DNA from 3 places in the Marinobacter alkaliphilus genome. Region 2 is predicted to be linked to each of the others. Evidence: predicted binding sites of a transcription regulator. Region 2 holds the regulator's gene; each other region holds the start of a gene.
What was found. The regulator FliA, encoded in region 2, starts transcription of late flagellar genes. The targets are predictions, from matches to a motif close to CTAAAGTTTNNNNNNNNNNNGCCGNTAA.

Region 1: flgM (flagellar biosynthesis anti-sigma factor FlgM) is a predicted target of FliA. The motif match lies at 5,293-5,320, and genes of this name have one in related genera.
Region 3: ACZ5Q2_RS13700 (methyl-accepting chemotaxis protein) is a predicted target of FliA. The motif match lies at 6,382-6,409, and genes of this name have one in related genera.

The regions. Positions count from the first base shown of each region.
Region 1 covers NZ_AP043751.1:2,817,296-2,825,195, reverse strand. Annotated here, with positions in the region: gene ACZ5Q2_RS12895 (DUF7352 domain-containing protein) at 12-377, opposite strand; gene ACZ5Q2_RS12890 (LysR family transcriptional regulator) at 472-1,368, opposite strand; gene ACZ5Q2_RS12885 (MFS transporter) at 1,378-2,559, opposite strand; gene ACZ5Q2_RS12880 (CheR family methyltransferase) at 2,563-3,390, opposite strand; gene ACZ5Q2_RS12875 (chemotaxis protein CheV) at 3,428-4,357, opposite strand; gene flgA (flagellar basal body P-ring formation chaperone FlgA) at 4,550-5,251, shown strand; gene flgM (flagellar biosynthesis anti-sigma factor FlgM) at 5,380-5,706, shown strand; gene ACZ5Q2_RS12860 (flagella synthesis protein FlgN) at 5,714-6,184, shown strand; gene ACZ5Q2_RS12855 (hypothetical protein) at 6,256-7,002, opposite strand; gene ACZ5Q2_RS12850 (peptidylprolyl isomerase) at 7,205-7,801, shown strand; gene mnmC (bifunctional tRNA (5-methylaminomethyl-2-thiouridine)(34)-methyltransferase MnmC2/FAD-dependent 5-carboxymethylaminomethyl-2-thiouridine(34) oxidoreductase MnmC1) at 7,807-7,900, shown strand, end outside.
Region 2 covers NZ_AP043751.1:3,535,206-3,543,105, forward strand. Annotated here, with positions in the region: gene ACZ5Q2_RS16150 (chemotaxis protein CheA) at 1-333, opposite strand, end outside; gene ACZ5Q2_RS16155 (protein phosphatase CheZ) at 354-1,139, opposite strand; gene cheY (chemotaxis response regulator CheY) at 1,160-1,543, opposite strand; gene ACZ5Q2_RS16165 (RNA polymerase sigma factor FliA) at 1,703-2,446, opposite strand; gene ACZ5Q2_RS16170 (MinD/ParA family protein) at 2,479-3,291, opposite strand; gene flhF (flagellar biosynthesis protein FlhF) at 3,362-4,678, opposite strand; gene flhA (flagellar biosynthesis protein FlhA) at 4,736-6,910, opposite strand; gene upp (uracil phosphoribosyltransferase) at 7,136-7,774, shown strand; gene ACZ5Q2_RS16190 (uracil-xanthine permease family protein) at 7,777-7,900, shown strand, end outside.
Region 3 covers NZ_AP043751.1:3,006,663-3,014,562, reverse strand. Annotated here, with positions in the region: gene ACZ5Q2_RS13730 (putative selenate ABC transporter substrate-binding protein) at 1-135, opposite strand, end outside; gene senB (selenoneine biosynthesis selenosugar synthase SenB) at 291-1,271, shown strand; gene selD (selenide, water dikinase SelD) at 1,255-3,531, opposite strand; gene ACZ5Q2_RS13715 (helix-hairpin-helix domain-containing protein) at 3,531-4,196, opposite strand; gene ACZ5Q2_RS13710 (hypothetical protein) at 4,241-4,639, opposite strand; gene ACZ5Q2_RS13705 (bifunctional GNAT family N-acetyltransferase/carbon-nitrogen hydrolase family protein) at 4,799-6,319, opposite strand; gene ACZ5Q2_RS13700 (methyl-accepting chemotaxis protein) at 6,541-7,900, shown strand, end outside.

The DNA of each region.
Region 1 (7,900 bases), 720 kb from region 2:
ACACCACCTGGCTAAGAGGCGAGATTGGTGCGCCAACCGGGTTGGCCAAACTCATCACTGCCGAATCGTTCGTGGCCATTACCAATAGCCATCCCTTCACCAGCCGGCACTTCGAATACATGGTAGGCCTCTGGTCCGAAGGGATCGAGGGCGGTATCCAGGTACTCATAGGCATCTGGCACCGGCTCGCCGGACATGGCAACCCTGAATTGCCGTTCCACCATCGGGACCGTAACACTCAGAGGCTGCTGCACCCAGAGAAAAACAGCCTTCTGGGCGACCAGATACTCGCACCGAACCACCTTGCATCCCTCTCGCAGGGTCAACGTGGTCGGCTCTTTTCCAGGCTCAAGACGGAACTTGTGAATGGTTTTCATGGCGATACTCCTTCAGAGGTTGCCAGACACAATTCCACTATGCACCGCCAGAGACTTCGAGAAAATAAGATTTATTGAGCAGGAATCATCGATATTATCGAGGCTGATCAAAGCCGCTACAGATTGCCCGCACACCTTCATGGGCAACCTTCCGGCTTCGGGTGATGGCGTAGAGTTGATCGGTTACCGCTTTGACAGGAGCAATCTCCTCCACCTGATATTGGCGGCACACTTCCTCCTTTATCGCCGTTGGCGCCGCAAATACGCCCAACCCTTCCCGTCCGAACACCTTGATTAACGCGCTGTCGTCTACCCTGGCCACCAGGTCCATCCTGACATTGCTGATGGTCAGCCAGTTCATCAACTTCTGAAAATACGGCGCATCCGTGGCGTTGGCCAGCAAGGGCTGATGATTGAGAGAGGCCGGAAAGTCGTCCCGAAGCCGCCCAGCCATCTCCGGGGCGGCAAACAAACTGATGGTAGACGATGTCAGGGGATGAACCGCGAAGCGATCTGTGACCGCTTCGGTCTGAGGCATACGGTCTGTCAGCACGACGTCGAGTTCTTTGCGTTTGAGACTGAGCAGCAAATCTTCCGCGCGACCTGTCCGGCAATCCAGGTTGACTCGCCTGTTCAGCTTCAGAGCCGGCTGCAACAACTGAAAAGCAATCAGCTTATGAATTGACGCCGAAACGCCGGCCGCTAATCTCAGAGGGCGATCAGCGGGGGCCAGGCGCAAGGTTTCAGACAGCTCCCCAGTCAGTGCAAAAATGTCGTTGGCGTAGGACTGAACCAATTGCCCCAGTTCAGTCAGGACCAGACGCCGCCTTTCCCGGCTGAACAACTGCCCTCCGACTGATTCCTCGAACGTGGCAAGCTGGCCACTCAGGGTTTGCGGCGCAAGATCGAGCAGCTCGCTGGCTTTGGCAATCGAGCCCTCACGGCTGATGACCCAGAAATAATAGAGGTGCCTGAGATTGAGCTGATCCATGGCGTAAACCTAGTTTGTGGTGGCTCTTCGTGACCGCAGCAACCAAACCGACATCAACACACTGTGCAGCACCAATAATGGTACCGCCACCAGTAGCAGGCTTGCCCAGCCAACCGAAGCCAGTACAGCGCCAGCACTCAAGGCCGCTGTCGCCTGAGCCGTGAACACCATCATGTCATTCAGGCCCTGCACACGGAAACGCTCAGACTGCTGGTAACCCTGGGGCAATAGGGTTGTCCCGCCAACGAACAGGAAATTCCAACCCACGCCCAGCAGCAGTAACGCCCACAAATAATGATGAAAGCTGATACCGCTGGCCGCCAGCAGAATGCACGCCAGGTAGGCCAATAATCCCGCCGCCATCATCAAGGGGATGCCGACAACACGGGTCAGCCAACCAGAAATAAGAGACGGAAGATACATGGCCATAATGTGTAACTGAATAACCCGCTTGGCATCATCCAGATCATGCCCGGCCATTTCGGTCATGCTCAAGGGGGTTGCAGTCATGATAAAGCTCATCACCGCATAGCCGATGGCGGCGCCGCTGATAGCCGTCCACACCAGCGGATTTGCCAGTATCTCCCTGAGCGGGCGACCCCCGCCAACCACGGTTTCCGGGACCCGCTCTGCCTTGGCGCGATACCCAAACGCAAGAATGATAAACGCCAGGGCCTGAACAACGGCCAACCCGACCCAACTGTAAAGGAACGGGAAGGATTCAGATTTCCCACTGCCCAGGCTAGCTACTTCAGGCCCCAACCAGGCCGCAACCAGGCCTCCCAGCAGCACTCTTGCAGCTGCCGAGCCGGCTATGTCCGGCGCTACCGACTCCATCGCCGCAAAGCGATACTGGTGCACCACGGCCAGGCCCGAACCGCCCAGAACGGCAGCAAGGCACATCAGGGTAAAGTGCGATTGCCAGGAAGCGTACGCACCCAGCAAACCGGCGAGAATGCCTGCAAGTGCGCCGAAAAGCATCACCTGTTTGCGCCCTATCCGCTCCATCAACCATGTCGCCGGCTTTATGGCCAGAACCGTGCCGACCACTACCAGCCCGACCGGCAAGGTTGCCAACTCTGGCGCAGGCGCCAGCAGTCGTCCCTGAATAGAGCCAATAAATACGATAAAAGGCGCGGTGCACATGGCCAGCGCCTGGGCCGCCACCAGCACCCAGACATTCAACGGCATGAATTATTTCTTCCTGTAGATAATGCCGGGATGGCATTGAACCATTTCGTACAGATCAGGCAGGCCGTTCAGGGATTCAGAGGCACCCAGAATCAGGTAGCCGCCCGGATTCAGCGCCCCGTGCATGCGGGTAAGAATGTCCTTTTTGAGGTCTGCGGAAAAATAGATCAGCACGTTCCGGCACATGATGATATCGAATTTGCCGAGCATATACCGCTCAAGCAAGTTGAGTTCTTTGAACTCAACCATGGCCTTGATCTGCGGTTTGATCTGCCACCCGCCGTTAGGTGATGGCGTAAAAAACTGCTTCTGCCGCTCCGGGGAAAGCCCGCGACCTATCGCAATCATCTCATATTCACCCCGCCGGGCCACTTCCAGCACGCTTTTGGAAATATCGGTCGCGGTGATCTTTACGTCACGCAGCTTGCCGGGGCGAATGCGCCGGAATTCGTCCACCACCATGCCTACCGAGTAGGGCTCCTGCCCGGTTGAGCAGGCGGCAGACCAGACACGAAGCGGTTGGAGCGAATTGCGCTCGGCGAACTCCGGCAACAGCTTGTCCTGAAGAATACGGAATGGGTGGTTGTCCCGAAACCAGAGGGTCTCGTTGGTGGTCATGGCATCGATAACCAGCTCACGCAGGCCGCTGCGCCCCACCCGCTTCAAGCGATCGAGAAGCTCACCCAGTGAATTCAGGTTGTTCTCCTCAAGAATCCTGCGTAGACGGCTCTTCACCAGGTACTGCTTGTTGTCACCCAACAGAATGCCACAAGCGTCCTGCAGGAATGTCTTGAAGGCTTCGTATTCCTGAGGCGTAATTTCCGCTTTCATTGGATCTCTATCGTGGGTAAGTCCATGAGCCGAGGCATCAATTCTGGTCAATAATTTCCATCACGCGCTCGGCAAGCTCATCCGGGCTGAATTTCGCCATAAAATCATCGGCACCGACCTTCTGAACCATCGCCCGGTTAAAGACGCCACTCAGGGATGTATGGAGCATCACATACATGCCGCTGAGCGCCGGATTCTCTTTGATTCTGGTAACGAGGGTGTAACCGTCCATCTCCGGCATTTCCACATCGGAAATGATCAACGATAAGTGGTCTCGGGCAGTGGAACCATCCCCCGTAATCTCCTTGAGGTAGTTCAACGCCTGTTTACCGTCATTCTTGGTGACCACTTCCATTCCGATCGCGGTCAGGCAGCGCTCGATCTGGCGCCTCGCCACAGACGAATCATCAACAACCAGTACCGGCAAATGCCCGGGCACACGCTCGGCGCTGCGAGTTTTCAGCTCTTCGGTGACATCTTCCCTGAGCGGAGAAACTTCTGCAAGAATCTTTTCTACATCTATGATTTCTACAAGTTTGTCTTCAATTTTGGTGACCGCCGTCAAGTACACATCCTTGCCAGCCCCCTTGGGTGGCGGGAGGATATCTTCCCAGTTCATATTCATGATCCGGTCGACACCAGTCACCAGAAAGCCCTGAGTTTTACGGTTGTACTCGGTAATGATGACAAAGCTTGTTGCCAGCTCTTCCTGTGGAATGCCTGCCATGCCAATGGCCATGCTCAGGTCGATGATGGGGATGGTCTCGCCACGGATATGGGACACGCCCCGAACCACCTGGCGGCTGTTAGGAATCGATGACAATTTCGGGCATTGAAGGACCTCCTTCACCTTAAAAACGTTGATCCCGTATAGCTGCCGCCCCCGCAAACGGAACAACAACAGCTCAAGCCGGTTCTGACCAACCAGCTGCGTACGCTGGTTAACGCTGTCCAACACCCCTGCCATAACTTTCTACTCCCGGCATGCCAACGATCGGCACAGAATTTGCTCAGTTATTATTAAACAACTTGCTTACGCGAACCCGGACCAAAACATTGACGCCCGGTGTCCAATCAGGGTTAACGGCCCCAGCGCCATTTTCCTTAACGGAACTCGCGTAAATATGCCTAACTGACAGCATAGGACAAAGCAGTGCAGATGCGAACCATCTTTTTAGCGACCTTTTGCCTATCGACCCTGGGCCTGAATGCCGCGGCTGCGGCCACCACTGCAAGCGAGATACGCGATGCCGCCGGTCAATTTATCGAAACCTGGGCCGACGAGCAGCGCCAGCAACAGTACGAGGTGAACTTCACCGTCGGCAGCATCGACAGCCGGCTTAGCCTGGCTGCTTGCGAACAGGCACTCGAAACCGCGTTTACCAACGATCCCCTACGTACCACATCGCCATCGGTGATGGTGTCCTGTGCCGGGGAGCGGCCATGGCGGATGTTCGTCACAGCCAGTGTCGAAGTACACGGCCCTGCCCTTGTGGCGGCTCGGCCTCTGGCCCGCGGTGAGCGCATCAGCGGTGAACTTTTGCAGGAAAAACAGGTGCAGATCAACGCCAGCCGCCGGGGCATTCTCACAGATATTGAACAGGTATCCGGCATGCTGGTGAGGCGACCAGTTAATGCAGGGTCGCTGCTGACGCCAGATCTGCTCGAAGCTCCCAATGCCGTTGAGCGGGGCGATCATGTTATCATCACCGCCAAATCCGCGGTGTTCTCGGTCAGTTCCCGAGGCAAGGCGCTGGCCAGTGCCAGTGTCGGCGAGCAAGTGATGGTTGAGAATCTGCAATCAGCACGCACGGTTCGGGCAACGGTCACGGCTCCTGGCCGGGTGGAAATTGCCATGTAACGGAAAATCCGTGCCCAGCGGCAAATTTTTTCCGTTTTTTTCTAAAGGTCGGCTAAACGCTGCCGATAAGCAGATATAAACTCGATTCCGCCGCCTCTGAAGGTGGCCACAGGCAAGCAGGTATCCCTATGTCAGTTGACTTAAATGGAATTGGCCCCGGCCAGGTCAACACCACCAGAACCACGGCCGACAAAGCAACAGGTAGCCAGAGTACGCCCTCCACGGCTGGAGAGCAGGCAAAGGCTCAAAGCACGGCTGCCCGCGGCGACAACGTCAGTCTCAGCAATCAGGCCAAAAACCTGAAGCACCTGGAACAGAAACTGGGCGATTACCCGGAAATGGACGACGACCGCATTGCGCAGATTCGCGCAGCACTGGAAGATGGCACCTACAAAATTGATGCAGAGAAACTGGCCCAGAAAATGCTTGAGATGGATAAAAGCATTTTCGGGTGAGTAAAACATGGCTGCAATCATTGAATTGAAGACCCTTCTCTCAGAAGACATCCGCCAGCTTGAAACCCTGGCAGATCTTCTCAACCAGGAAAAACAACTCCTGGCGTCCTCCGACATCGCTCCGCTCCAGGAAATCACCACTCAGAAAAACAACATCCTGACGGATATCCGTGAGCGTGCGAAACAAAAGATCCGCCTGCTGGTGAACATGGGGTACCGACCGGATGCCGGCGAGCCCTCGAGGTTTATCCGTGCCGGTGGTATGGAAGACCTTTACCAACTCTGGAAAACCGCCGATGGGCGCCTTCGTGCCTGCCAGGAACTGAACCAGAACAACGGTCGTGTTGTCGGACACCTTCAAAAACGCCTGACGAGGCTCACGGACATCTTCCGTGGCGCCTCTGCCCAACAGAAGCTTTATGGCGCCAAGGGCGAACAAACCAGTGTATCCAGCGGCAACATTCTGGCCAGCGCCTGACCGACCCGGCAAACAAAAACGCCCGGATGAGCTATCCGGGCGTTTTTCGTTAGATTCACCTTACCCGTTCATTAACGGGTGTAGATCGTCATCTGGGAATCCGGATGAAACCGTATGTTGTGAATGCTGACGTTCCCCATGGATGGACTCTGATTGCCACTCACGCGGATATTGTCCATCCGGATCTCCTCAATCCGTTCGGGAAACGCCAGCCTCAAGGCGCCATCCTCTCGAATGGAATAGCGGGGCTCACCCTCCCTGTAGTGAACACCAGAGATGGTCAGGTCGGAATCGAGGAAACTGAGCACTGGCACAAAAATGTTGGCGGCCAGCTTGATTCCCTCTACTGAATCGAGTCCGGCGAGTTCCGGGTCATCAACCGCGCCGCCAGCATTTCCCGGCATTGCGGCAACCGTTTCAATACGCTCCAGCAAGCCCACACTGCTTTGAGCCGTTACGCCGGCCATATCGCTGTCAGACAGAGGCGCAAAGCCCCCCTTTTCATATAACTGACCGGCCTGCGCAGGCATGGATGCCGCGCTGGTATTGCCGGCCGCCAGCGACACCAACGGCTGAAACGGCAACGTCACCATGGTAACCAGCGCTGCCGCATTACGATAACGGGCCTGGTGTTTGAGAACGCGATGCAGTTCCTTGTCAGTCACCCAGCCAGCGGCGATCAACACTTCGCCCAGGCGCTGCCCGGTTTCCCGCTGCAACAACAACGCCTCGTCCAGCTGACCTTCCGACAAATAGCCACGATTGATCAACAACCGGCCAAGCCGGGACTTTTCTTCAAACCCCTTACGGATTCTCACTAGGCTCCTCCCGCATTCAGAGTGATCACCGTACAACCAGGCCCGGTATTGATAATGATTAAAGCGTAGCCCAATCCCCTGGCCTACGCTGTTCTGATTTGCACTTATTCAGGTAAGGATCTGTTAAGATCTTCGCTAATTTTGTTCTATCCGGATTGTCTCAGGATTCCTGATAACAACTGAAACTGTGAGAGCCTCTGAAATGACAAATACCGTAAAACCCGTATTAACTGTGATGTCCGTCCTGTTTGCCGCCATCGCTGCCCTGATGCTGGCCACTCCTATTCAGGCCGAAGAACTGCCGAAGGTTCGCTTTGTTACCTCTGAAGGGGCCTTTGAGCTTGAGTTGCGCCCTGACGTAGCCCCCAAAACCGTGGAGAATTTCCTCTCCTATGTCGAAGACGGATTCTACGACGGTACGATCTTTCACCGGGTGATTCCCGGCTTTATGATTCAGGGCGGCGGATTAACCGAAACCATGGCCCGCAAACAGACCAAAAACCCCATCGTTAACGAAGCCTCAGCAACCCTGCCTAATCTTCGGGGCACCGTGGCCATGGCCCGAACCAGCTCCCCAAACTCAGCAACCTCTCAGTTCTTTGTTAACGTCGCCAGAAACGATTTCCTGAATGCTGGTGTGCGTGGTGCGGGCTACGCGGTCTTTGGCAAAGTCACCGAGGGCATGGGCGTGATCGACAAGATTGCCGGCGTACAAACCGGACATCGCCAGGGCATGGCGGATGTTCCGGTTCAGGCCGTCGTGATCGAGAAAGTGACTCTGGTTAATATTGAAGACTGAGCCCTATGCACTCCCCCTGCCTGCCACCGGCCATGGAGCCGGCAGATCTTATCTGGCGCGACGGCGTACCCGAATCCACCCGGTTTGGAGACGTATATT
Region 2 (7,900 bases):
CTCTTCACGGTTACGAACCTGATCAAACATGGCGTTGACGTGGTCCAGGGCTTCCAGCACCACGTCCATCAATTCGGAGGTAACCTTGCGCTTGTGGTTGCGAAGGATATCGAACACATTTTCCGCAGAGTGACAGCAGTTGACCAGCGCTTCGAGCTGCAGGAACCCGGCACCGCCCTTGACCGTGTGGAAACCACGGAAGATGGCGTTGAGCAGGTTGCTGTCATCCGGATGCTGCTCAAGATCTACCAGCTGCTCGGACAGCTTTTCGAGAATCTCGCCGGCCTCAACCAGGAAGTCCTGCAGGATCTCTTCGTCGGCATCAAACGCCATGCGTCACCCTCTATAATCGTTCAGAAACCGAGACTGGATAACAGGTCATCAACGTCGTCCTGCCCCGAAACTACATCATCACGCTCCTCAGCCTTGATCTGAGGCCCTACCCCTTTTTCGGCCGATTCTTCTTTTTCTTCAATCTGGTGCACAGTGCCGGTGAGCTGGTCCACGTGGCTGGCCATCACCACCAGGCCAAGCAGGTTCTCTTCGACTTCTTTCACAAGGGCCGTGACTTTCTGGATAACCTGCCCGGTAAGATCCTGAAAGTCCTGGGCCAGAAGGACTTCAGACAGATTGCTGTACAGGGTATCGGAATCTGTCGCCAGGCCCGCAAAGAAGCGATCAATGCGTCCGTACAGTTCCCGGAATTCTGCCGGCTCCATTTCCCGACGGCGCAACCGCTGCCATTCGTCTCGCAGGGCGGTCGCTTCGTCGCGCATGGTGTGCGCCACCGGCATGCTTTCTTCGACCAGGTCCATGGTGCGATTGGCCGCCTGGCTGGTCATCTGGACAACGTAGGCCAGCCGATCCGAGGCATCGGACATCTTGGACAAGACTTCTTTCTGCTCGGCACTGCGGGCGTCTATCTGAAAATTCCGGATAGCCTCGTGCAGGCTCCGGGTCAACCGCCCCACTTCCCGATAGAGGCTCTGGTCGCGAACTTCACTTAGCTCGTTGATCACCGACATTGCCCGGGCGTAGTTACCGGAACTGATGCATTCGGCCAACTCCGAACTCTGCTGCTGGAGCTTTTCGGTTACCTCCGGGTCGAGGCCCTGATGGTTCTCGTTCTTGTCAGTCATGACAGCCATCCGACCTCTGGTTACTGGATTCGCTCGAAGATCTTCTCAATCTTTTCCTTGAGAACGGCAGCAGTAAACGGTTTGACGACATACCCGTTAACGCCGGCCTGGGCCGCCGCCACAATCTGGTCACGCTTGGCCTCCGCAGTTACCATCAGCACCGGCAGGTTCTTCAGGTTCTCGTCTGCCCGCACCGCCTTGAGCAGATCAAAACCCGACATGCCTGGCATGTTCCAGTCGGTCACCAGGAAGTCGTACTTGCCGCTCCTGAGCATGGGCAAGGCAGTGTTGCCATCGTCCGCTTCATCCGTATTGGTGAAGCCAAGATCGCGCAGCAGATTCTTGATGATTCGCCGCATTGTGGAAAAGTCATCCACAATGAGAATTTTCATGTTTTTGTCCAATGGGACCTCCAGTCAGTAACACCCGGATTTCATTAAGCCTTTTGAAAGTCTAGCAGGCCGCTGCTTTAACCGCTTATTGTGTGGTGTTTGGCCGCGTTGTAAAGCGCCGGTTACCAAAATCTACACAGTTACGCGCCGCGCGGTCAGCGCCGGCCCGATTTATTCTGGCTCGTCTTCCCGCCAATCGGACAACCGCCCCCTGAGACGAAGGGCCGCCTGGCTATGAATCTGGCTGACCCGGCTCTCGCTGACACCCAGCACCGCGCCAATCTCCTTGAGGTTCAGCTCTTCCTGGTAGTAGAGGCTCAACACCAGTTTTTCTCGCTCAGGAAGCTCTTCAATTGCCTCTGCCAGGCTTTTCTGGAATGCATTTGATGCAATGCCATCCAGGGGATTATCGCTGGCCTCTGTTTCTTCTATCGGCAGCTCCCCGGATTCATTGAGCTCATCAAGGCTAAAAAGTCGGCCACTGTTGGCGTCTGCCAGGGAGGCATGATATTCCGACAGGTCAATGCCCAGCTCTTCGGCAACATCAACATCCTGGGCCTCGCGCCCGGTGCGGTCTTCAACTGTCTTGATGGCTGCCGCGATACGGCGGGCATTGCGGTGAACGGAGCGGGGAACCCAGTCGCCCTTGCGGATTTCATCCACCATGGCACCGCGGATACGAATACCTGCGTAGGTTTCAAAGGTGGCACCCTTGCCGGTGGAATAGCGTTGCGCAGCTTCCAGCAGGCCGATCATACCCGCCTGCATAAGATCTTCAAGCTGAACCGAGGCCGGCAAACGGGCCATCAAGTGTAGGGCGATTTTCTTGACCAGCGGCGCATGCTCCTCAATCAGCTGAGAGGGGCCTTTTGCGCCAGCCTGATGGTAGATTCCCAGGTTCTTCGCCAATGTCATGTATCCGGTTTTCTTATAGGACTGGATTCAGATCAGACTTCGACGAGCCGCTCCACGAAAAACTCCAGATGCCCTCTTGGCGATGATGGCAGCGGCCAGCTGTCCACTTTCTCTGCCAGGGCACGGATCGCCAGCGAGGCCTTGGCCCGTGGATAGGCATCCAGAACGGCCCGCTGCCGCTGAACGGCTTTTTTGACGGCTTCGTCGTAAGGCACGATACCTACATATTGTAGTGCTACATCAAGGAAACGCTCGGTGACACGGGTCAGTTTTTCATACAGATGCCGGCCTTCCTGCTCATTTCGCACCTGATTCGCCAGAATACGGAAACGGTTGGTGCCGTAGTCGCGATTCATCAGTTTGATCAGGGCATAGGCATCGGTAATGGAGGTAGGCTCATCGCACACCACCAGCAGCAATTCCTGGGAGGCCCGCAGGAAACTGACGACCGACTCGGAAATACCGGCTGCTGTGTCAACAATCAGCACATCAATCTGGTCACCCAGCTCGCTGAAGGCGTTGATCAGCCCTGCATGTTCCATCGGGCTCAACTGGGTCATACGCTGGGTGCCGGACGATGCGGGGACAATCTTGATACCACCCGGGCCGTTGACCAGAACGTCCTTGAGGTCGCACTCGCCACTGAGCACATCCTGCAGATTGCGATTGGCGGTAATGCCCAACAGCACGTCGATATTGGCAAGGCCAAGGTCTGCATCCAGCAACACCACCCGCCGGCCTTTCTGGGCCAGCGCGATACCGAGGTTGACGGACACATTACTCTTGCCGACACCGCCCTTGCCGCCGGTAACCGCAATCACCTGAACCGGATGTGGTCTGCTCATACTGTTATCAGTCTCTTACTGCGTTCTTGTGTGGGCACAAACGGCAGCGCACCGGCTGTACCACCGGGCCTCAGGCCCCTTCTGCAACGGCCTGGCCGTGCTGCATTGTTTTCAGGCGTTCTACGCCCAACCGCACCAGAGGAATGGCCTCTGCCCGGTGCAGGTCTTCGGGAATCTTCTGGCCATCGGTATACCATGCCACTGGCAGGCCGGTTTCCATGACAAAGCCCAAAGACTCACCCAGTGTCAGCGCTTCGTCAATTTTGGTCATCACGCAGCCTGCAAGGTTTGCCATCTTATAGCAATGCCACACGGATTTCATGATGCGCGGCTGGCTGGTGGCAGACACGACCAGATGGGTACGGATATTGTGATCGCTCCGGGCCAACTCCGCCAGCTGTTCCTGATAACCGCGATCCGAGCTGGTCAGCCCGGCAGTATCAATCAGAACCAGGTGCCGGTCTGACAATTCGTCCAGAATGTCATCCAGGGAATGACTCTCGTCCACAACCCGGACCGGAACATTGAGGATACGGCCAAACACAAACAGCTGTTCATGGGCTGCCACCCGGTAGCGATCGGTGGTGACCAAAGCCAGGGAATCCGGCCCGTGCTCCAGTACATATTGGGCTGCCAGCTTGCCAATGGTGGTGGTCTTCCCAGACCCGGTTGGCCCCACCAGCGCATAGACGCCGCCGGCCTCAAGCCAGTGTTCCCGAGCGGTACGTACGCCGGTGGCCAGCATCTTCAGGGATTGCTTCCAACCGTCTTCCAACCTGCCGGCGCGATGCTGACGGGACAGAGAGGTTGCCAGCTCCGCGCCCAGGCCAAATTCCTGCAGCCGCTCGGCAAGCCTCTGCTGAACCGCATTGGATGCCGCGACGGCAGGCTTCTCGGGTACCGAGGTACGGCCGCTGACCATCTCTCTCAGGGAGTTGATTTCCGCTCTCATGCTCGCCAACTCATCCGAGTAGCCCGCCTCTGGTCGGCCACCCGCATTGCCCACCGAGGTCGATCCACCAGCCAACTCACCTGACCAGTCGGCAGCCGGCCGATCATCAGCCAGTGCACGATCATATTCCGCGCCGACACCCGCCCGCTTCTCCCGCACTTCGCGAATGCGATTGCGTGATCGGTTCAACTCTTCTTCCAGCCGACGATGCTGGTCTGCCTGCAGCTCCGCCAGGCGGGAGCCGTTGGTGGCCTGTGCCGCTCTCTCGCCAAGGCGCTGGCGTGCCATATTTTCGTCATAGTCCAGGGCCGTCACAATTTCGACGCCTCCGTCCACCCGGCGATTGGACAAAATAACGGCATCCGGTCCCATCTCATGACTGACCTGTTTCAGGGCTTCGGCCATGGTCTTTGCAAAAAACCGTTGTACTTTCATAGCGTTTCATCCTCCACCGGCGTGCCCGAATCGGGTGCTCGCCTTGCCCTGCCGGCCTTACTGACCAACAGAGGCGACTATCGTGATCTGTTTGTTATCCGGAATTTCCTGGTACGAGAGCACATGCAAACGCTCTACCCCATAACTGGCAAACTTTGCCAGCACTGGCCGCAAGGGCCCGGAAACCAGAAGAATCGCCGGCTTGCCCAGCATTTCCTGGCGCTGAACACTGTCCTGAAGGGACCGCTGCAGCTTTTCCACCATATTGGGCTCAAGCACCAGGCCAATATCGTCCTGTCCGCCGGATTGTTGACTCTGCTGAACTGACTTAAGCAACAACTGTTCCAGGTCTGGATCCAGAGTGATCACCGGTATCTCGGTGTCATTGCCACAGATGCTCTGAACGATCATTCGGCGCAGCGCCTGGCGAGCCAGGGTGGTCAACAGTTTCGGGTCCTGGCTTCTGGGATGGACGTTAACGATGGCTTCGGCAATGGAGCGCATATCCCTGACCGGCACTTCTTCCCGGAGCAGATTCTGAAGCACCCGCAACAGGACGCTCACGGAAATCGTCGTAGGCACCAGCTCCTCAGCCAGTTTCGGGGCCATTTTCTCCAACTGGTCCAGCCACTTCTGGGCCTCTTCATGGCCGATAAGTTCATGGGCGTGCTTTTGCAGAATCTGGTTAAGGTGGGTAGCCACCACCGTGCTGGCATCCACCACGGTGTAGCCCAGAGTCTGGGCCTGGTCTTTCTTGTCAGGCTCAATCCAGATGGCATCCAGGCCGAAGGCCGGGTCTTTGCCGGCAATGCCTTCCACCTTGCCGAACACCTGACCCGGATCAATGGCCAGCTCACGTTCCGGGTGAATCTCCGCCTCGGCAATGGTCACACCCATCAGGGTAATGCGATAGACGTTCGGCATCAGGTCCAGATTGTCCCGAATGTGCACTGACGGCATCAGGAAACCCAGATCCTGAGACAGTTTTTTGCGAACCCCCTTGATGCGACTGAGCAGCTGCCCGCCCTGGGATTTATCGACCAGAGGAATCAGCCGGTAGCCCACTTCCAGACCAACGATGTCAACGGTCGCCACATCATCCCAGCCCAGCTCCCGGGTTTCACCGGGCGCCGGCAGCGCCTGTCCTTCTGCGCCGGACCGATCCTGAACCACCTCGCCACCGGCACGGGGCGCTCCACCAGCCATGCCGCCACGACCGGCGTAAACGCCCTCTTCTTCCACAGTCTGGCTTTGCTTTTTCCAGATCAGCCAGGCCGCACCGGCGGCAAGGCTGCCCAATCCCAGGAAGGCAACATGGGGCATGCCCGGAATCAGACCCAGGATAATCAGGATGACTGCGGCAATACCGATGGCCTTGGGCGCGTTGAACATCTGATGAATGATCTGCCCGCCCATGTCCTGGCTGGCCGTTACCCGCGTTACCATGATGGCAGCGGAAGTAGACAGCAACAGTGATGGAATCTGGGCAACCAGGCCGTCACCAATGGTCAGCAGCGCGTACCGCTGCATCGCCAGGCCAAAGTCCAGGCCATGCTGGAGCATGCCGATCGAGATACCACCAATGATATTGATCGCAAGAATCAGCAACCCCGCAATGGCATCGCCCTTTACAAACTTGGACGCACCATCCATGGACCCATAGAAATCCGCTTCCTGGGCAATCTCCGAACGGCGGCTTTTGGCCTCGTCCTGGTTGATCAGGCCCGCGTTCAAATCCGCATCAATGGCCATCTGTTTGCCGGGCATGGCGTCCAGGGTAAAACGGGCACTGACTTCCGACACCCGGCCGGCACCCTTGGTGACTACCAGGAAGTTGATGATCATCAGGATGGCAAACACCACCAGACCAACCGCATAGTTCCCGCCAATCAGAACCTCACCGAACGATTCGATCACCTTACCGGCAGCATCACCACCTTCGTGACCGTTGAGCAGGACAATCCGGGTAGAGGCCACGTTCAAGCCCAGGCGCAGGAGCGTGGCAACCAGCAGCACCGTTGGGAATGAGGCGAACTCCATCGGTCGAAGCGCGTACACGCACACCAGCAGAATGACGATGGACAAGGTGATGTTGAAGGTAAAGAACACGTCCAGCAGGAAGGCCGGCATGGGCAGGATCATCATGCCCAGCAAACCCATCAGCATCAATGGAATACCGATGCTGCCCCGCGTCAGGGTTTTGACGTTACTCAGAACTAACGCTCTGTCCATGCTGGATACTTCTCCGCTCTGCCGTGCTTTCCGGAACTGTCAGGGTCGAAAAACTGACGCGGCGCGCCAATCTGGGAGAGTGATCGCAAGAACCGTACCAGACCTTACAATTTTTGATATTTCCCGCTTTGCCAGCGCCTGACGCGGGCGCCCAGATACGGTATCCTTGCGCCATTTATTGCATCCGAAATCAAGCCCGAACATTCGAACACACAGGTGACCCCAATGCCGATCCACGAAGTGAAGCACCCCCTGATCCGCCACAAACTCGGCCTGATGCGCCGCGCCGACATCAGCACCAAGAATTTTCGTGAACTGGCACAGGAAGTTGGCGCACTTCTGACCTACGAGGCGACCAAAGACTTCAACCTGCAGGAAAAAACCATTGATGGCTGGGCCGGGCCGGTGACCGTGGAACAGATTCACGGCAAGAAAGTCACCATCGTGCCGATTCTGCGCGCTGGCCTGGGCATGCTCGACGGCGTGCTGAGCCTGATCCCGGTGGCACGAGTGAGCGTAGTGGGCCAGATCCGCAACGAAGACACCCTGGAAGCGGAAACCTATCTGGAAAAACTGGTGGGCGAGCTGGACCAGCGCATGGCTCTGATTATCGACCCGATGCTGGCCACCGGTGGCTCCATGATCTCAACCATCGACCTGCTCAAGAAAGCCGGCAGCACCGAAATTCGGGCCCTGGTGCTGGTGGCCGCGCCGGAAGGCGTCGAGAAAGTGCTGGAAAAACACCCAGACGTTTCCATCTACACCGCCTCGGTTGATGAGCGCCTGAACGAGAAAGGCTACATCCTGCCTGGCCTGGGTGATGCCGGTGACAAAATCTTCGGCACCAAGCAGAAGGACGTCTGAGCATGCAGGAACACACCCATGAACCCGTGTGGAAGCAGGCATTAGCCGGCTCCCAGATGCTCCTGGTCGCCTTCGGCGCCCTGGTATTAATGCCCCTGATCACCGGGCTGGACCCCAACGTGGCGC
Region 3 (7,900 bases), 530 kb from region 2:
GAAGCGCTCCACGAGTTTGGTTTCGTCTTCATCGGGAATCGCGGTAAAGACAAACGTTTGTGCCGACACAGTGCCGGAGGCAAGCAGGATCAGGAAACCGGAAACAAGCCATTTCCGTATTTGCTTGGTGATCATAATCTTTCCTTCTAAAAGAGGGTGATGATGTTGCTGTGGATTGCGACCTGCAGAGGATAACGTGATTACGGTCAAGTCTGAACCGATATACGGTAGAACTCTTTACCTGGAGCATTCAGAGCGACAGAATTGTGCAAAATCTTCCTGGCAGGCCTATGAATATTAGCATTCTTACCCCGGCGGGGCCGGACTCAAAAGCGGGGAACCGCGCAACCGCCGTGCGATGGCAGCAGTTGCTGGAGCAGGCTGGCCATCAGGTAACGGTGGTTACAGGTTATGATGGAGAGCCAACAGACCTGCTGATAGCCCTTCATGCCTGGCGAAGTGCCGACGCGATCCAACGGTTCCACACCGAATGGCCTGAAAAGCCACTGATCGTCGCCCTGACCGGCACCGACATCTATCATCACCAGTACCAATACCCGGAACCAACCCATGCCTCTATGGCAGCGGCATCGGTATTGATTGGCCTGCATGATCTTGTTGCCCAGGACATTCCTGAAACCTTCCGACACAAGCTGCTTACCTTGCGGCAGTCCGCAGCCAAGCCTGCGGTTCGCGGTGGATCCCGGCCAGAGCCAGGTCAGTTCAATATCTGCGTGATCGGGCACCTGAGGGATGAGAAGGATTCCCTGCGTGCCGCTTGGGCCAGCCGGCTATTACCGGAGGAGTCGGCCATCATTGTGTCCTGTGCCGGAAAGCCTCACAACGATGAGTGGCGGGAACGGGCATTGAGCGAAAGCAAGGATAACCCCCGTTTCCACTGGTTGGGACAACTGGACAAAGCGCAGCTGGAAAATCTGATGGCCGTGAGCAGCCTGATGGTGATCAGTTCTGTGATGGAGGGTGGCGCCAACGTGGTGTCTGAAGCCTGCAGGGCAGGGTTGCCGATTCTGGCTTCGGATATTCCAGGTAACCGTGGCCTGCTGGGTGAGCACTACCCCGGGTATTATCCGGTCAAGGATGATGCTGCCCTGGCCCGGTTGATGCGCAAGGCCGAAACCGAACCGGAATTTCTGGCACAACTGACTGACTGCGTTAAGGAGCTGGCAGAAACCTTCACTCCGGAGCGCGAACGCCAGAGCCTGGAACAGGCCGTGGCGCTGGCGCTCGCTGCGGTTAATCCCGCAGGGTGATGGGTTCTATCGGGCCGTTTTCATCCTGGGCAAGTACCCGGCCGATAATCGCGGTGTGGGGATAGCCCAGGCCCTTGAGCTCCTTGACACAAGCTTCCGCCACCGCTGCGGGCACGCTGGCCAGAAGTCCTCCAGCGGTTTGCGGATCAAAGATCAGGGGATAGCGGGGGTGGTTAACCCAGTCTCCCTGGTCCCGAATACCCCGGCGCAGCCTTACGTTCGCCGGCTGCAGCGAGCTTAAAATCCCTGCTGCCACGGTTTCTTCCGCACCAGGCAGAATGGGGATGGCGGTCAGGTCCAGCTCGGCATCGACACCGGAAGGCCTGGTCATTTCCACCAGGTGCCCCAGCAGGCCAAAACCGGTGACATCGGTGCAGGCCCGTGCCCCGTGGCGCAGCAAGCACTCCGCAGCAGCTTTATTGGACTGGACCATGGAGGCCAGCGCGGCATCAATCCAGCGCCCCTTGGCAGCCAAACGGGCATGGGCGGCGAACAGGGTGCCAGTACCAATAGGTTTGGTCAGCAGCAATACATCACCAGCTCGAAGGCCGCCCTTGCTCATGACCTTGTCCGGATCGATCAGGCCATTCACCGCAAACCCGAGCGCAAGCTCCTTGCCTTCGCCGGTATGGCCGCCGACCAGTGCACAACCCGCCTCGTTAAGCACCTCCACCGCGCCAGACATCATCTGGAACACGGTATCTTCCACCTTTGATTCGATCCCGTACGGGACAGTCGCCACCGCCGTAGCGCTCTGGGCTTCTGCGCCCATGGCAAATACATCACCCAGGCTGTGATTGGCGGCTACCTTTCCGAAAATGTAAGGGTCATCAATGAACGCCCGGAAAAAGTCCACGGTATGGACCACCGCCTTACCCGGTGGCACTTTCAACACTGCAGCATCATCCGGTGCGTGCAGGCCGATGAGAATGTCGTCGCGCTCAATCGGGCGCAGCTCACCCAGTGCCCTGGACAGTACCGTGCTGCCAACCTTGGCGCCACAACCGCCGCAACGCATGGCAACGGCCGATATGGCCTGGGAGGCTTCTTCGGGATTCTGGGCGGCCGAGGTGTCTGGCAGTCTTGCGCTGTCTTCCATGGCCGGCAGGTCAGTGAATTTCTTCATGAACCGACGGTCAATCCAGTCTTTCCAGCGCCAAACCCAGGCGCCCGAAAACCCGTAATTGCCTTTGGAGGCGACGGCGAACTGGTCACCGGTGCTGATCAACGCCAGCCAGGTTTTCTGGGGATTGAACGGTCTGGGTGGTTTTCCCAGAGCCATGCGTTTGAGGTTATCCGCCAATGGCCGCCCCTGGCGCACCGCAAACACCCCGGCTTTTTCACGGGGGTGGTTCACCACGTTGGCGATGTCGCCGGCAACAAAAATGTGGTCGTCATTCGCTGTCTGCAGGGTGTCCCGAGCCCGGATAAACAGGCCGTCATCCAGTTCCAGGCCGGTGGATTCCAGCCATGCCGGGCCGCCGGCACGGGTAACCCAAAGCACTTCGTCGGTTTGCAGGGTCTGGCCGGACTCGGTGGCCAGTAGCCCTGCGTCTACACGGGAAACAGCATCGCCCAGATGCAGTTTTACGCCACGGCGAACCAGTTTGTCCCGGAACACCGCACGGACCTTGGCATTATGGGTGGGCAGAATCTCGTTTGCGGCGTCGAACAGATGAAAGTGCAGTTGGTCCGGGTCTTTGCCCCGGTTTGCAAGTTCATTGCGTAAGCGGAACTGCATGGCCAGGGTGAGTTCGACCCCGCCGGCACCGGCACCCACAACGGCGATGGTCATGGGGCCATCGTGGTTCTCGATGCGTGACAGCAGCGATAGCCATCGGTTGTTGAACCCGGTAATGGGCTTGACCGGTACCGCATGTTCCGCAGCACCGCTGACCTCAGCAACCCGGGGAGAGGAACCAATGTTGATCGACAGGATATCGTAGGGAACGTTCGGGCGGCCTTTGCAGATGACGCGTTTTGCCGCACGATCAATGCCAGACACTTCCGCACGGTAGAACCGGGCACCGGCATACTCTGCCAGCCGGCTCAGATCAATATGCACATCGTCATAGCTGTAATGCCCCGCCACGTAACCGGGAAGCATACCGGAATAGGGGGTGTGGGTATCACGGCATATGAGCGTGAGCCGAACGCCGGGGACCGGATTCATGGCGAATCGCTTGAGGACCCCGACGTGGCTGTGCCCGCCACCTACCAGGACAATGTCCCGTAATACAGGTTGATCGGGTGTTTGCATCAGATGACTTTCTTGGCTTCAGCAGACAGCTCACTGAACCCTTTGATGCTCTTGAAGGCTTCCAGTTTCTGTTTATCGGCATCGCTCGGGTTGGCGATCTGGTCGATGGATGTAATGCCGGCATCTTTCATCTTCTTCGCCGTTGCCGGGCCAATACCCTTGATGCGGGTCAGATCAGACTTGTCCGCCGGCTTGGCGGTTTTGGCTGCTACCGGTTTTTTTGCTGCAGGCTTTTTGGCGGCGGCAGGCTTGGCCTTGCTGGCAGCCGGTTTTTTAACGGCAGGCTTCTTGGCCGCGGGCTTCGCACTCGTCGCCTTTTTAGCGGCAGTCGTAGCCTTCTTGGCGGTGGTGTCTGCGGCTTTCTTGACGTCTTTGCCAGATTCCTTGGCTGCAATACCCAGCTTGTCCAGCAATGAGCTCTGCAGTTCGTGGAATTCGTTCATCCGGCGTTCGAACTCTTCATTGAAGCGCTTCACTTCGCGCTCACGGAGCTCGTCCATTTCCTTGAGCAGTTTACGAACCGGATCCTGAACCTGATGCTGCAGGTGGTCGAACTGCTTCAGGGCATCATTGATGAGTGTTTCAATCTGAGCCGTGGTTTTCTCGAACTCTTTGTTCACTTTTTTGACAATCTTATCAACACTGGGTTTGGCTTTCTTTGCCATAGGGCGTCTCCTTACAGAGGGGGATAGAACGATGGAACGGTGTATCAGGCCAATTGCCTCATTCCGTTGGTCGTATTCGAGCTTCGTCTGGATTTGAGGCTTTGCTTCTTCAGAAGCACTTCACGAATACGGCGTAGCTTGTCCGAAAGAGGGGAGTTATCTCCGGATTCAAGTTGAAAAAAATCAATAGAGTAGAAGAAGTTGCTACAGTGCTTTCTCTTTTCGGTAACCAGTCCGGTAACACCCTCGGCGCGGATCTCTTCAAATGGCATATCCATAATGAGGTCGAGTGTGATGGTGTCGCCGGGCTTGAACAGCTTGTCGGTTTTCATCACGCAGCCGTAGCTGTCTAGCTCATAAAGGCGAGCTTCCACGGTTTCTTTGCGAAACAGGCCGTGGCGTACGCGGAAACGGGCAACAAGATCCGGTAGTTCTTCGTTCATGAAATGCTTTCTCTGCCTCTGAGATCAGCCAGATTATTTGAGCATAAATTAAACAATAGACGGGCTATTTAATTTTGGCAATGCCATCAGCTGTCTACCGTAACCCTTTCATGGAATAGTTCAACATCCGCCCCCCGCAAAGGGGGCCAGATGCGGTCGTTATCTGGTTTTCAATTCGTACAGATCAACACGGCGATCTTTCAGATTGGTGACTGAGCCTTCGTTACGTACCAATTTGAGTTTCTCCAGGTCCATATCCGAGAACATGATCATTTCGGTGTTCGGGGTGGTCTCCGCCATCACGGCATCGTGGGGGAATGCGAAGTCAGACGGTGAGAATACGGAGGATTGCGCGTATTGGACGTCCAGGTTCTCTACCTTGGGCAGGTTGCCGACACTGCCGGTGATCACCACATAACACTCGTTTTCGATGGCGCGGGCCTGGGCACAATGGCGAACCCGCAAGTAGCCGTTTTTGGTGTCGGTCCAGAAGGGTACACAGATGATGTCCACATCCTGGCTGGCAGCTACGCGCCCGAGCTCCGGGAACTCAATGTCGTAGCAGATCATAATGGCAACCCGGCCGGCATCTGTATCGAATACCTGGAACTTGTCGCCGCCTTCAATAACCCAGTCGCGGCGTTCATGGGGCGTGATGTGGATCTTGCGTTGCTCGTCCACGCGGCCATCCCGATGGCACAGGTACGACACGTTATAAACCCGGTCGTTCTCGATCAGGGGCATGGAGCCGGTGATAATGTTGATGTTGTAACTGACCGCCATTTCCGACATTTCATTGCGGAACTGCTCGGTAAATCCGGCAAGAAAACGAATGGCGCGGGTCTGGTCCATCTGGTCGGTCAGGCCCATCAGGGGTGCGTTGAAGAATTCCGGGAACAGGGCAAAGTCACTTTTGTAATCAGACAACGCATCCACGAAATACTCAACCTGCTTCAGCACTTCCTCCACTGAGGTGAATTCCCGCATCTGCCATTGCACGGCACCCAGGCGAACCTGGGTTTTCTTTACGTTCAGCACCGAGGAGGGCGGGGTATACAGGATGTTCCGCCATTCCAGCAGGGTGGCATAACCCAGCGACTTTTCATCTTCCGGAAGATACTTGTGCATCAAACGGGTTACCTGAAAATCGTTGGACAGCTGAAAGGTGAGAATCGGATCGTAGATCTCTTTGCGGTCGACGCGATGGATGTACTCTTCCGGCGTGTACTGTTCGGAATACTTGAAGTAATTGGGGATACGCCCGCCTGCGAGAATAGCCCGCAGGTTCATGGAACGGCAAAGTTCCTTGCGGGCTTCATAGAGCCGCCGGCCCAGGCGGTAGCCCCGGTACTCGGGATGAATAAATACATCCAGGCCATAGAGCGAATCGCCATTGGCGTTGTGCCAGATTTTCTCGTTACGGAGGATCAGGTCGTCGTAGGCGTGGGGGTTGCTGAAGCGCTCGTACTTAACGCATACGGTCAACGCAACGGCCACCAGGTGCCCGTTGTCTTCAATACAGATCTGACCGTCCGGGAACTGCTCAACCAACGCCTTGATGGTTTCCTTTGGCCATGCGCCACCGATATCGTCGTAAACCTCGTCCATCAGCTCCTGGAGCTGGCTGTAGTCTTCAAGCGTCAGGTTTCGCAGATTCAGGTGGAGCTCTTCATGGGCCATCTGGTGTATCTCCTTTGGTTTGGCAGCCTTGGTTGCCTGTAAGTCCATTCTAACAAAGAGTTCTAAAGACTTCGCTCAAATTGCCGTTAGTCAATTAATTCACATCTATAATTGATGAGAAGCTGATCGAAACAACCTCAGTCTTATCGGAGGGATTCCCCTTGCAATTCTCATTTTCTCAGAAACTGCTCGTTGCCGTAGGTGCTCTCATCATAATGCTGATGGCTGCGTTGACAGTGGCAACGGATATCAGGCTCAGATCAACGACGGATCGTTATGTTGACGCGCTTATGGCCGACGCGGTAGAGCAGAGTACGTCCAGTATTTCCGATTGGCTCAACACTCGCCTGGACATGGCTGAGGCGACGGCCAGCGCCCTTGAGGGCATCCGCACCGACAATATGGCCCGTACCCTGATGGAAGCGATGACGCGCGGCGGCAATATTATGGATGTCTATGCCGGCACCGAGGACGGCCGGATGCTAATGCGGAGCCCAGAGGTGGAAGCGACACTGCCACCTGACTACGACCCCCGCACCCGCCCCTGGTTCCAGGGAGCCCAGCGGTTAGGGCGTTCATCATTCACTGAGCCCTATCAGGATGCCAGCACTGGCGCGACCATTATCTCCGCCATGGCCCCGATCAAGTCCGGTTTATATAAAGGAGCAGCCGGCATGGATATCGGGCTTGGCACGATTGACCGAATGTTGTCTACGATCACCCTGGCCGATACCGGGTTCGCCGCCTTGGTAAACGAGAAGGGCACTGTGCTCTTCTACCCGGACTCAGAGGTGGTCAGAAACAACATTTCGGACATTATCGGTCAGCGGCCCGCTCTTGATGGCAGCCAGCATACATTTGAGATGGACGGCGCCCGCTGGAGTGTCAGTTTTCATCCGATAGCCGATGCCCGGGCTGTGGAGTGGTACCTGGTGACGTTTGTTAACGAGGACCTGATCAACGCTCCGATTGTTGAGGCCCGGGTGGGCGGCCTTGTCATTGCCGCTGTGGGTTTGATAGTTGCCCTGGTGGCGCTGTATTTCGGAATACGATTGCTGATGGTGCCGGTGCGCCGCCTGAACAGTGCGATGTCCAGTATTGCTTCGGGTGATGCAGATCTTACCCGCCGACTGGACGATTCCGCTTCGGACGAATTTGGCGCACTGGCGCAAAGTTTTAACCGATTTGTGGAGAACATTCAGCAGGTTGTCCGGGAAGTCAAAGAGGGTAGTGATGACCTGGATGAGAATGTGACCGCCTTGCGCAACACCTCCAGTACCAGCCGTTCGAGCGTTGAGAGCCAGCAGAGCGAGATTGACATGATTGCTACGGCCATCAACGAAATGTCTGCTGCTGCCGGGGAGATTGCCCAGAACGCACAGCAAACAGCGGAAGCGGCTGAGAATGCCGATCAGGAGAGTCGCGAGTCGTTGCTGACGGTGACTGCGTCGAGGGATGCGGTGCAAAAGCTTTCCAATGAGGTTAATGCAGCTGCTGAAGTCATCGACACGCTGGGTAAGGATGTGTCGTCCATCACCACGGTGCTGGAGGTTATTCAGGGCATAGCAGAACAGACCAACC